DNA from 3 places in the Pseudomonas sp. T1.Ur genome. Region 3 is predicted to be linked to each of the others. Evidence: predicted binding sites of a transcription regulator. Region 3 holds the regulator's gene; each other region holds the start of a gene.
What was found. Region 3 encodes sigma-54, which starts transcription at its own class of promoters, with help from an activator protein. Its sites were predicted from a motif close to ANTGGCATNNANNTTGCTNT; they were not measured.
Positions count from the first base shown of each region.

Region 1: M8Q45_RS04800 (flagellar basal body rod protein FlgF) is a predicted target of sigma-54. The motif match lies at 2,281-2,300, and genes of this name have one in related genera.
Region 2: M8Q45_RS16435 (circularly permuted type 2 ATP-grasp protein) is a predicted target of sigma-54. The motif match lies at 1,771-1,790, and genes of this name have one in related genera.

Region 1 covers NZ_JAMGSN010000001.1:1,025,233-1,029,370, forward strand. Annotated here, with positions in the region: gene phhA (phenylalanine 4-monooxygenase) at 1-88, opposite strand, end outside; gene M8Q45_RS04795 (sigma-54-dependent transcriptional regulator) at 521-2,080, shown strand; gene M8Q45_RS04800 (flagellar basal body rod protein FlgF) at 2,355-3,092, shown strand; gene flgG (flagellar basal-body rod protein FlgG) at 3,142-3,927, shown strand; gene flgH (flagellar basal body L-ring protein FlgH) at 4,000-4,138, shown strand, end outside.
Region 2 covers NZ_JAMGSN010000001.1:3,710,099-3,714,236, forward strand. Annotated here, with positions in the region: gene M8Q45_RS16430 (alpha-E domain-containing protein) at 1-321, opposite strand, end outside; gene M8Q45_RS16435 (circularly permuted type 2 ATP-grasp protein) at 332-1,741, opposite strand; gene M8Q45_RS16440 (ribonuclease E inhibitor RraB) at 2,021-2,362, opposite strand; gene M8Q45_RS16445 (hypothetical protein) at 2,565-2,801, opposite strand; gene M8Q45_RS16450 (START domain-containing protein) at 2,939-3,547, opposite strand; gene M8Q45_RS16455 (YkgJ family cysteine cluster protein) at 3,603-3,857, opposite strand; gene M8Q45_RS16460 (translation initiation factor 2) at 4,005-4,138, opposite strand, start outside.
Region 3 covers NZ_JAMGSN010000001.1:4,566,366-4,570,503, forward strand. Annotated here, with positions in the region: gene lptA (lipopolysaccharide transport periplasmic protein LptA) at 1-527, shown strand, start outside; gene lptB (LPS export ABC transporter ATP-binding protein) at 527-1,252, shown strand; gene M8Q45_RS20345 (RNA polymerase factor sigma-54) at 1,417-2,910, shown strand; gene hpf (ribosome hibernation-promoting factor, HPF/YfiA family) at 2,987-3,295, shown strand; gene ptsN (PTS IIA-like nitrogen regulatory protein PtsN) at 3,308-3,772, shown strand; gene rapZ (RNase adapter RapZ) at 3,775-4,138, shown strand, end outside.

The DNA of each region.
Region 1 (4,138 bases), 3.5 Mb from region 3:
GCGTGTTCCACACCGCATGTTCTTCAGCGGTGTAGTGGATAAAACCCTGCGCATCGGGCTCGCGGGCCACGTACTGCGTCTGCTTCATGCTGCTCTCCTGCTGATTTCCCTCAGGGGGATGACTTGTTTGTTGTTATGTCCAGCGATGCATTAGAGATAACCCGAAGCAGAGGTGTTCGCAGCAGGCCCTTCCGAGGACCGGCGGTGCGCCAGGGCTCATATCGTAAAGTTTTCGTTACGTTTCGCGAGGTGTCACGCCGTCTCAGGCATTTTCGCTTGGGAAACTTCCTACAACTGTCACATAATCTTGACGATTATTTCCGTCGCCATGCAAAAAAAACCTCATGGCGAGCAACCGGTCCGCACCGTGTAGGAGCTGCCGAAGGCTGCGATCTTTTGATCTTGATCTTTTCGCTTGAGATTTAACTGTCTGCGAAAAGATCGCAGCCTCGCTTCGTTCGGCAGCGCCTACGGGCGGAAGCAACCTCGCTACGAATTTCCAACAAACATCGGGCCTCTTATGCGCATCAAAGTCCATTGCCAGAACCGCATCGGCATCCTGCGGGACATCCTCAACCTGCTGGTGGAATACGGCATCAACGTCGCCCGGGGTGAAGTGGGGGGCGAGCATGGCAACGCGATCTACCTGCATTGCCCGAACCTGATCAACATCCAGTTCCAGGCGTTGCGTCCGAAATTCGAAGGCATTGCCGGGGTGTTTGGCGTCAAGCGCGTAGGCCTTATGCCCAGCGAGCGTCGGCACATGGAGCTCAACGCCTTGCTCGGCGCCCTGGAGTTCCCGGTGTTGTCGATCGACATGGGCGGCTCCATCGTCGCGGCCAACCGGGCGGCGGCGCAGTTGCTCGGGGTGCGGGTGGACGAGGTGCCGGGAATCCCGTTGTCCCGCTACGCCGAGGATTTCGACCTGCCGGAGCTGGTGCGCGCCAACCAGTCGCGGATCAATGGGCTGCGGGTCAAGGTCAAGGGCGATGTGTTCCTGGCCGACATCGCGCCGCTGCAATCGGAGCATGACGACAGCGAGGCCATGGCCGGCGCGGTGTTGACCCTGCACCGCGCTGATCGGGTCGGCGAACGCATCTACAACGTGCGCAAGCAGGAACTGCGCGGCTTCGACAGTATCTTCCAGAGTTCAAAAGTGATGGCCGCGGTAGTCCGGGAGGCCCGGCGCATGGCGCCGCTGGACGCGCCACTGTTGATCGAAGGCGAAACCGGCACGGGCAAGGAACTGCTGGCCCGCGCCTGTCACCTGGCGAGTCCGCGCGGGCAGTCGCCGCTGATGGCGCTTAACTGCGCCGGGTTGCCGGAGTCGATGGCCGAGACCGAACTGTTCGGCTACGGCCCTGGCGCCTTCGAAGGGGCTCGGGCCGAAGGCAAGCTCGGGCTGCTGGAACTGACGGCGGGGGGTACGCTGTTTCTCGACGGGGTCGGGGAAATGAGCCCTCGTCTGCAGGTGAAATTGCTGCGCTTCCTGCAGGACGGATGCTTCCGCCGCGTAGGCAGCGATGAAGAGGTGTACCTGGATGTCAGGGTGATCTGCGCGACCCAGGTCGATTTGTCCGAACTCTGCGCCCGAGGCGAATTCCGCCAGGACTTGTATCACCGTTTGAACGTACTTTCCCTACATATCCCCCCGCTGCGCGAATGCCTCGACGGGCTGGCCCCGCTGGTCGAGCATTTTCTCGACCAGGCCAGTCGCCAGATCGGCTGCCCACTGCCCAAGCTGGCCCCGGCGGCGATGGATCGTCTCAGCCATTACCATTGGCCGGGCAATGTCCGGCAGTTGGAAAACGTGCTGTTCCAGGCGGTTTCCCTGTGCGATGGCGGGAAGGTGAAAGCCGAGCACATCCGCCTGCCGGACTACGGGGTGCGTCAGCCCCTTGGCGATTTTTCCCTTGAGGGCGGGCTGGACGAGATCGTTGGGCGTTTCGAGAAAGCGGTGCTGGAGCGTTTGTATTCCGAACACCCGAGCAGCCGGCAACTGGGCAAGCGGCTGGGGGTTTCCCATACGACCATTGCCAATAAGTTGCGCGAGTACGAAGTCGGCAAAACCGAGTCATAGCTATTTATCTGTTGTTTTTTTGCTGGCCTCATCGTCGGATCGCCGGCGATCCGACGATGGCGGCAGCGGTCATTACTCAAGGACAAGCATTGCCACCCACCGGCATGACACCGCCGGTTTTTCGTCTTCGATACGTTTCCATAATCCCTTCCGATCCCCTCAAGTCCTTTGTTTACCGGGTCGGTCAGCGCCAGAAAAAAGTTGGTCTGCAATTTGCTTAAGGCTGTGCAACACAGCAGTGGGCGGCAAACGTCCGGCATGCAGAGGAACGACAGTGGACAAGTACCTTTATGTGGCAATGACCGGCGCCAGCCAGAACGCACTGGCGCAGCGGGCCCATGCCAACAACCTGGCGAACATCTCCACCAATGGTTTTCAGAAAGACCTGGAGCAGGCACGTTCGATGCCGGTGTTCGGCGACAGCTTTCCGGCGCGGGCGTTTGCCATGTCCGAGCGGCCTGCCACTGACTTCACCCCGGGAGCGCTGGTGCAAACCGGTCGCGACCTGGACGTGGCGGTCAGCGGGCCGGGCTGGATGGCGGTGCAAAACCCCGATGGCGGTGAAAGCTACGTGCGCACTGGCAGCCTCAATGTTGACGCCCTGGGCGTGCTGCGGGCCGGCAACGGCATGCCGGTGATGGGCAATGGCGGGCCGATCGCCGTGCCACCGGAGCAGAAAATCGAAATCGGCCAGGACGGCACCATCAGCATCCGCGCCATGGGCGAAGGGCCGCGTGTGATGGCTGAAGTGGACCGCATCAAGCTGGTCAACCCGGACCTGAAGAACATGACCAAGGGCCTGGACGGTTCGATCCGTACCAAGGACGGCCAGCCGGCGCCCATCGATGCCAACGTGCAGCTGGTGTCGGGGTTCCAGGAGGCGAGCAACGTCAACGCCGTGGATGAAATGACTTCGGTGCTGGCCCTGGCCAAGCAATTCGAGCTCCACGTCAAGATGATGAACACCGCCAAAGAAGGCGATGAAGCCATGGCTCGGGTCTTGCAGATCTAATCATTAATTACAGCGCTGCGCCGAAAAACAGGCGTACGAGGAGAATCGAATGCTTCCGGCTCTATGGGTTGCCAAAACAGGCCTGTCCGCCCAGGACACCAACCTGACCACCATTTCCAACAACCTGGCGAACGTTTCGACCACGGGTTTCAAACGTGATCGCGCCGAGTTCCAGGACCTGCTGTACCAGGTAAAACGCCAGCCAGGCGCCCAATCGACCCAGGACAGCGAATTGCCGTCGGGCCTGCAAGTGGGTACTGGTGTGCGCATCGTTGGCACGCAGAAGAACTTCAACGCCGGCAGCCTGCAAACCACCGAGCAGCCGCTGGACATGGCCATCGACGGTCGCGGTTTCTTCCAGATCCTGCAGCCGGACGGCACCACGTCCTACACCCGTGACGGTACCTTCCACCTCGACTCCAATGGCCAGATCGTCAACGCCAGTGGTTTCGCCCTGGAACCGGCCATCATCATTCCGAACGATGCCCAGACCTTTACCGTGGGCCGCGACGGCACCGTGTCCATCACCATTGCGGGCAACCCGGCCTCACAGGTGATCGGCAACCTGCAAACCGCCGACTTCATCAACCCGGCCGGCCTGCAAGCGGTGGGCAACAACCTGTTCCTGGAAACCGCCGCCAGTGGCGCGCCGCAAATCGGCACGCCTGGCCTGAACGGTTTCGGCACCACGCTGCAGAACACCCTGGAAACCTCCAACGTGAGCACGGTCGAGGAGATGGTCAACATGATCACCACCCAGCGCGCCTACGAGATGAACTCCAAGGTGATCTCCACCGCCGACCAGATGCTCTCGTTCGTCACGCAGAACCTGTAATCGCGTCGCAACATTCGTCATCACGTAGACAGGGCGGCCCCAGGGTCGCCTGCAACACCAAGAGGTAGGGTCATGAATCGCTTCGTATCTGTTCTGGCATTGAGTGGGATCACCGCACTGGCGGGTTGTGTCGCGCCAACGCCAAGGCCCAATGACCCGTACTACGCTCCGGTGTTGCCGCGCACACCGTTGCCGGCGGCCGCCAACAACG
Region 2 (4,138 bases), 860 kb from region 3:
GTCGGCGGTGATTCGGCCACGCACCGCATGGGCACTGGCACGTGCGGAACCCAGGCAACTGTAGATACTGGCGGGGTTGGCCGCCTCCAGGGCGAAAAAATGCAGCAGGCGCTCGGCGTGCAGGTCACCGTGCCTGTCCCGGTAGTCATCCAGCGTGCCGGTAATGAGCAATGGCATGGCCAATTCATGCAAGCCGTCGCCGCGCCCATCCTGGGGCATCAATGACAGCGAATAACTGACGTCGAGCATCCGCGCGAGGTTTTCCACCCGCTCCAGATAACGCGACATCCAATACAAGTCCGAGGCGGTCCTGCTTAACATGGCAGCTCCTTCATTCCTCGACCACCCAAGTGTCCTTGGTGCCGCCGCCCTGGGACGAATTCACCACCAGGGAACCTTCGCGCAGCGCCACGCGGGTCAGGCCACCCGGTACCACGCGGGTTTCTCGCCCCGCCAGGACAAACGGACGCAAATCGATATGGCGCGGCGCGATGCCGTTTTCGACAAAGGTCGGGCACGTGGACAACGACAACGTGGGTTGCGCGATGTAGGCATGCGGCTTGGCCTTGATCCGCTCGCGGAACGCGTCGATCTGCGCCGTCGTCGAGGCAGGCCCCACCAGCATGCCGTAACCGCCGGAGCCCTGGGTTTCCTTGACCACCAGGTCCGCAAGGTTCGCCAGCACATGGGAAAGCTCAGCGGGGTTGCGACATTGCCAGGTGGGCACGTTGTTCAGGATCGGCTCCTCGTCCAGGTAGAACCGGATCATGTCGGTGACAAACGGATACACCGATTTGTCATCCGCCACCCCCGTGCCGATGGCGTTGGCCAGCACCACATTACCCGAACGGTAGGAGGACAGTAGCCCCGGCACGCCGAGCATCGACTGCGGATTGAAGGCCAGCGGATCGAGGAAGGCGTCATCGAGGCGACGGTAGATCACGTCCACGGCTTTCGGTCCGTCCGTGGTGCGCATGAAGACCTTGTCGTCACGTACGAACAGATCCGCGCCCTCCACCAGCTCGACGCCCATCTCACGGGCGAGGAAGGCGTGTTCGAAAAACGCACTGTTGAAACGCCCGGGCGTCAGGACCACGACGCTTGGGTCGTCCAGGGGGCTGGCGCTTTTCAGCGTGTCGAGCAGCAAGTTCGGGTAATGGTCGATCGGTGCGATGCGCTGCGCGGCGAACAGCTCGGGGAACAGGCGCATCATCATCTTGCGATCTTCGAGCATGTAGCTGACGCCGCTGGGCGTACGCAGATTGTCCTCGAGCACGTAGTACGTGCCGTCACCATCGCGCACCAGATCGACACCGCAAATGTGGGCATAGACATCGCGATGCAGATCCAGCCCCTGCATCGCCAGTTGATATTGATCGTTGGCCAGGACCTGCTCGGCCGGGATGATGCCGGCGCGGATGATCCGCTGTTCGTGATAGAGGTCGGCGAGGAACATGTTCAGCGCCTTGACCCGCTGGATGCATCCACGTTCGACCATTCGCCATTCACTGGCGGGAATGCTGCGCGCAATGGTATCGAAGGGGATCAGGCGCTCCGTTCCCTGCTCATCGCCGTAAAGCGTGAACGTGATGCCAGCACGGTGAAACAGCAGGTCTGCCTCGCGTCGCCGTTGTGCCAGGAGCTCGTCGGGCGTTTCGGCCAGCCACCGGGCGAACGCTCGATAATGTGGGCGGACCTGGCCGCCGGCATCGTACATTTCATCGTAACCAGTGCGGATCATGCCGTACTCCTTGTCACCCCGGCTTAGGCGTCGCAAGGCCCGTGCCATCGGCATAAACGCTTTATTATCAACGGGTTGGATAACCCACAGACAAGCCGAGCACCGTCGTGGTGCAGCCACTGTCCCCGTCCTGACATACTCGCTTCATCGCGGCGCAAACGCCGCGTCTCCTGAGCATAGTCGACGCGATGACGGAGGTTGGCTGTGTCGCCACGAGGTGGCAGACATGAAAACGGCCGACACAAGGGTCAGCCGTTGCTGTGAGGCAGGAAGAAAAGGTCAGGCTTGCAGGCGCCGGATCTCCTGCTTGACGCCCCATCCTTCGATAATGCCGCCCAAGGGCTCCACCACGGCTTCGAAGTTCAGCTCGAAATCGCCGATGTCATCATAGGTGGCGTACATCACACGGCTCAGCTCCAATGACCAGGCTCCGTCTTCGCGAGCACTGATCTGCGCATTCAACGATTCGCCGCGAAATTGACCTGCCGCCCTGCGCGCCCGCTCCTCGTCGGGGAAAATGGCGTAGAACTCGATGGGATGGAATTGGGAGAAATCGAAACCGCCCTCTTTCATGCGGCGCAGCACGCTGGTGCTGATGTCTTCTTGATAGGCTGTGCTCATGAAACGTCCTCCTCAGACCGATGGATAGACTTTCCGTCTTCCCGTGCGTGCAACCTGCGGTTACAAGCAGTACGGCATCAACTGACCGTCGGGACACAAGCATGTAGCTGACAAGACCGGACCTTGGCGATCCTTTCGCTGATCTCGATTGCAGAGTAGCTTCAAGTCATCGCCGCTGCCAAGCGGGACCAGACAAGGATTTTCATGAAATCGGTTTAATGCTGATGATTTCAATGCTGTTTTGGGTTTTGAGACTTTTGAGCGTAGGGTCTTCGGTGCGACCTTCCAGGTCGTTGAGGTCAAGCTTGGCGGGGACTGGCAGCAGCTTCTGCCGGATCAACTGGGCAGCCTGCTCCATGGCGGGCTTCTGGTCGTAATCGAACTGCTCGGCGATGGCTTCGCCGTGATCGTCAACGAAAGTGATTTCCCACTTTGGCATCGGTGTCTCCTTGATCAATACATGGCAGGACTTACCTGCATCTCGACATTGACGGCGAAACAATCGTTCCGCTGAGTTGCCAACGGCACAGATGAAAAAACCGCCTCGAGGGCGGTTTCTTCATGTGGCGGTCGCCGTTATTTTTCGGCGCGCTCTTTCAACGCTTTCAGCGTGTTGAACGGCGCGTCCACCACGAACTTGTTAGCCAGCCAGGACGGCACGTCGCCGCCCGGTTCGGTGTGGACCTGGTAGGTCACTTCGATCCGGTCCGCACCCTTGGGGGTGAATGTCCAGAAGCCGTCGACTTGTGCCACGCGCACAAAGCCCTTCTCCTCCGGCACGTAAGTCGGCACGCCCTTGAGCTTGCGAGTCAGGCTGCCATCGGCGCCCTCCTCGGTGGTGACTTCCAATACGGAATCACGGGACGTCACCGGCCACGGCGTATTGAACTGGGTGTAGGTCCAGCTCTTGTTGCCCTCATGCTTGAGCAACTTCTGGCTCTTGCATTCATGAATCCAGGCGCAGGCACCAGGCACGTCTTCCTGCAGGGCTCGCAATTTCGCCATGGTGGTCTTCATGACGGTCACGCCACGGTAGGCCTTGTATTTGGAACCGGTCACTTCACTGAGTGACACCTGGATACCTTCCTTGTCCTTGACGACCTGCCAGTCCTCTGCCTGGGCGGTAGCCGTCGCCAACAACACGGTCAAACCACACAACACAGCCATACGATGCAGCGAACCCATAGGTTGTTTTCCTTATTGTCCAAGTTCGTTCATGTCAGTCTTGACGATTGCCTCACTACGCTGCCGTGACCAGCTCCCACCATCCGATCAACCGAATGGCTTCGTCGCTGCTGCTGCCGCAGACCTCGATGTCGGCTTCAAACGCCGAGCACACCGCCGGGCGTTCCGGTTGGCCGAAGATCTGGCACAGATTATCGACCGACAACTGTACGCAACGTTCTCCCGCCGGCTTGCCCTGGGGCATGCCCGGGATGGGCGAACTGATGGAAGGGGCGATGCAACAGGCGCCACAGCCCTCACGGCACTTCATGACGAGGAATACCTCACGACAGGTAATGATTGGTAACAACCACAGAGTAACGGCTAAAACAGGTGTTTTAAATTACCGTCCCCGTGTTTTTTCGCAGAAGGTGCGATGACTGGGCAGTCAGCGACGAACAGCAGGACTGCGCCCGGCTTATTGCTTGAATTCAAACTCGAGCGCTGCGCCTTCCACCTCATTGCGCTCCTGATTGCGCAGCGGCAATTGCATCTCGTTGCTCAACAGGCGGCCGTTGAGTTGGAACGGCCCGGGCTTCTCTCCGAACATCG
Region 3 (4,138 bases):
CTATTTTGCTCAGTCTGGGCGCGGCACTGGGAAGCGCGAGCGCCTGGGCCCTCCCCAACGACCGCGACCAGCCTATCCGCATCCAGGCCGACGACGCGCAACTGGACGACAAGAACGGTGTCGCCACCTATAAAGGTGACGTGATCATCACCCAGGGCTCGATGAAGGTGACCGGCAATACCGTGACCATCACCCGCACCCAGTCCGGCGACATCGACGTGGTGACTTCGGTGGGCAACCTGGCCTACTTCGAACAACTGCAAACCGCGGGCGACACCAAGCCTGTACAGGGTTATGGGGTTACCATCCAGTATCACGCCGCCCAGGACCGCGTTGTCCTGATCGACCGCGCCAAGGTTGTCGACAAGGACAACAACGTGACCCAAGGCGAGAAAATCGTCTATGACACGGTCAAGAAACTGGCCAGCGCGGGTCGTGCCACTGGCAGCAAGGTCACCGAGGCGCGTCCGCGTATCGACATGGTGATCCAGCCGAAAAAGAAAACCGACGAGCAAAAGGCCCAGTAATGGCAACTCTGAAAGCCCAACACCTGGCCAAGAGCTACAAGAGCCGCCAGGTTGTGCGCGATGTCAGCCTGTCCATCGAGAGCGGCCAGATCGTTGGCCTGCTCGGCCCCAACGGCGCGGGCAAGACGACCTGCTTCTATATGATCGTCGGCCTGGTCCAGGCCGATCAGGGCCGCGTCCTGATCGACGACCTGGACGTCAGCCACCAGCCGATGCACGGCCGGGCGAAGGCCGGGATCGGCTATTTGCCGCAAGAAGCGTCGATCTTCCGCAAACTGTCGGTTGCCGACAACATCATGGCCATCCTCGAGACCCGCAAGGAACTCGACAAGGCCGGCCGTCGACAGGAGCTGGAAAGCTTGCTGCAGGAATTCCACATCAGCCACATTCGCGACAACCTGGGCATGAGCCTGTCCGGTGGCGAACGTCGCCGCGTGGAAATCGCCCGTGCCCTGGCCACCGCGCCGAAATTCATCCTCCTCGACGAACCGTTCGCCGGCGTGGACCCGATTTCGGTGGGCGACATCAAGCAGATCATCCACCACCTCAAGGCCAAGGGGATCGGCGTGCTGATCACCGACCACAACGTGCGCGAGACACTGGATATCTGCGAGACGGCCTACATTGTCAATGACGGCCAGCTGATTGCCGAAGGTGACTCCGCGACCATCCTGGCCAATGAACTGGTCAAGGAAGTGTACCTGGGTCACGAGTTTCGCCTGTAAGCACAGATGTCTGGTGCATCGCCCGGGCGTCGCCAATTTTATTGTGGCGACGCTCTAGGCAAACACCTCAGTTTCAGGCATATAATTTGCTTAAGTTTGGCGCTCCGGCGCCCTTGTAGTGGATGGCGCATGTGCGCCGGCGAATAAGGTGTTAAGCCCCTGCCATGAAACCATCGCTAGTCTTGAGAATGGGCCAGCAGCTGACGATGACGCCGCAGCTGCAACAGGCCATCCGCCTGCTCCAATTGTCGACCCTGGACCTGCAACAGGAAATCCAGGAGGCCCTGGAGTCCAATCCGATGCTCGAACGCCAGGAAGAAGGCGACGACTTCGACAACTCCGATCCGCTGGCCGACAACGTCGAACAGAAAACCCCTGCCGAAATCCCGGAACCGTCCTATCAGGAAGCCGCCCCGACGGTGGATAACATCGAGGACGGCGAGTGGAACGAACGCATTCCCAACGACTTGCCCGTGGATACGGCATGGGAAGACGTCTACCAGACCAGCGCCAGCAGCCTGCCAAGCGGCGATGACGATGAGTGGGACTTCACCACCCGCACCTCCGCCGGCGAAAGCCTGCAAAGCCACTTGCTGTGGCAACTGAACCTGGCGCCGATGTCCGACACCGATCGCCTGATCGCCGTGACCCTGATCGATTGCATCAACAACCAGGGCTACCTGGACGAGACACTCGAAGAAATTCTCGAAGCTTTCGACCCCGAGCTCGACATCGAGCTGGATGAGGTCGAGGCGGTCCTGCACCGCATCCAGCAGTTTGAACCCGCCGGCATCGGCGCCCGCAGCCTGGGTGAATGCCTCTTGCTGCAATTGCGCCAGTTGCCCGCCAAGACACCGTGGCTGGCCGAAGCCAAGCGACTGGTCACCGACTACATCGACTTGCTGGGCGGCCGCGACTACAGCCAACTGATGCGGCGCATGAAGCTCAAGGAAGACGAGCTGCGCCAGGTCATCGAGCTGGTGCAAAGTCTCAATCCACGGCCCGGCTCGCAAATCGAATCCACCGAGCCTGAATACGTTGTCCCCGACGTGATCGTGCGCAAGCACAATGATCGCTGGCTGGTGGAGCTCAACCAGGAATCGGTGCCGAAACTTCGGGTCAACGCCCAATACGCCGGTTTCGTGAAACGCGCCGACACCAGCGCCGACAACACGTTCATGCGCAACCAGTTGCAGGAAGCGCGCTGGTTCATCAAGAGCCTGCAGAGCCGCAACGAAACCCTGATGAAAGTAGCGACCCAGATCGTCGAGCATCAGCGCGGCTTCCTGGAGTACGGCGATGAAGCGATGAAGCCGTTGGTCCTGCATGACATTGCCGAGGCAGTGGGCATGCACGAGTCGACGATTTCACGGGTGACCACCCAGAAATTCATGCATACCCCGCGGGGAATCTATGAATTGAAATATTTTTTCTCCAGCCATGTCAGCACCTCGGAAGGCGGCGAATGCTCGTCCACGGCCATCCGCGCGATCATCAAGAAACTGGTCGCCGCGGAAAATCAGAAAAAGCCGTTGAGTGACAGCAAGATCGCTGGTTTACTGGAGGCACAAGGCATTCAGGTGGCCCGCCGTACCGTCGCCAAATACCGCGAATCCCTCGGGATCGCACCTTCGAGCGAACGCAAGCGGTTGATGTAACAGGCCACGCCACAGCGTTCCAGTGGCAGGCAACCCAGCCTGCCGCTTTATGCACTGGCAACGAAGGAGAAGCTGTATGCAAGTCAACATCAGTGGACACCAACTGGAAGTGACCGAACCCCTGCGCACCTACATCGGCGAAAAACTCGACCGATTGGAAAGGCATTTCGACAAGATCACCAACGTGCAAGTCACGATGTGCGTCGAAAAACTGCTGCAGAAAATCGAAGCCACGCTGCATATTCCCGGCGGAGAAGTAGTTGCCAACGCAGAGCACACAGACATGTATGCCGCGATTGACCTGCTGACCGACAAGCTGGATCGCCAACTCAAAAAGCATAAGGAAAAGACCCAGAGCCTCCTCCAGGGCGCAACCGGTCGTTAACCCCCCCAATCCATGATCCGACTAGAAACCATCCTGACCCCCGGCCGTTCCCAAGTGAACGCGCCGGGCGGCAGTAAAAAGAAAGCCCTCGAACAAATCGCCAACCTGATCCACCGCGAAGTGCCGGATCTGGAAATGCAGGATGTCTTCGAGGCATTGGTTGCCCGTGAAAAACTCGGTTCCACCGGTTTTGGCAACGGCATTGCCATCCCCCATTGCCGCCTCAAGGGCTGCGCCTCGCCCATCAGCGCGCTGCTGCACCTTGAAGCCCCCATAGATTTCGACGCCATCGATGGCGCCCCGGTCGACCTGTTGTTCGTCTTGCTGGTCCCGGAGGCCGCGACCGATGCGCACCTGGAGCTGCTGCGCCAGATCGCCAGCATGCTCGATCGCAAGGAAGTACGCGAAAAACTACGCAGCGCCCCAAGCAACGAAGCCTTGTATCAGGTAGTCCTGGACGAGCAGAACGGCCATTAAACATGCGCATGATCATCGTCAGTGGCCGCTCCGGCTCAGGTAAAAGCACGGCCCTCAATGTGCTTGAGGACAGCGGCTACTATTGCATCGACAACCTGCCGGCAGGCCTGCTTCCGGAATTGGCCGAGCGCGCCCTGATCCACACCGAACTCGCGCAACCGCTGGTCGCCGTGTCAATCGACGCCCGTAACCTGCCCAGCCATCTGTCGCGATTTCCGGAATTGCTCGAGGAAGTTCGCAACCGGCATATCCAATGCGATGTGCTGTACCTGGATGCCGACGAAGAAACATTGCTCAAGCGCTTTTCAGAAACCCGTCGACGCCACCCGCTGAGCAACGCCAGCCGCTCCCTGGCTGAAGCGATCC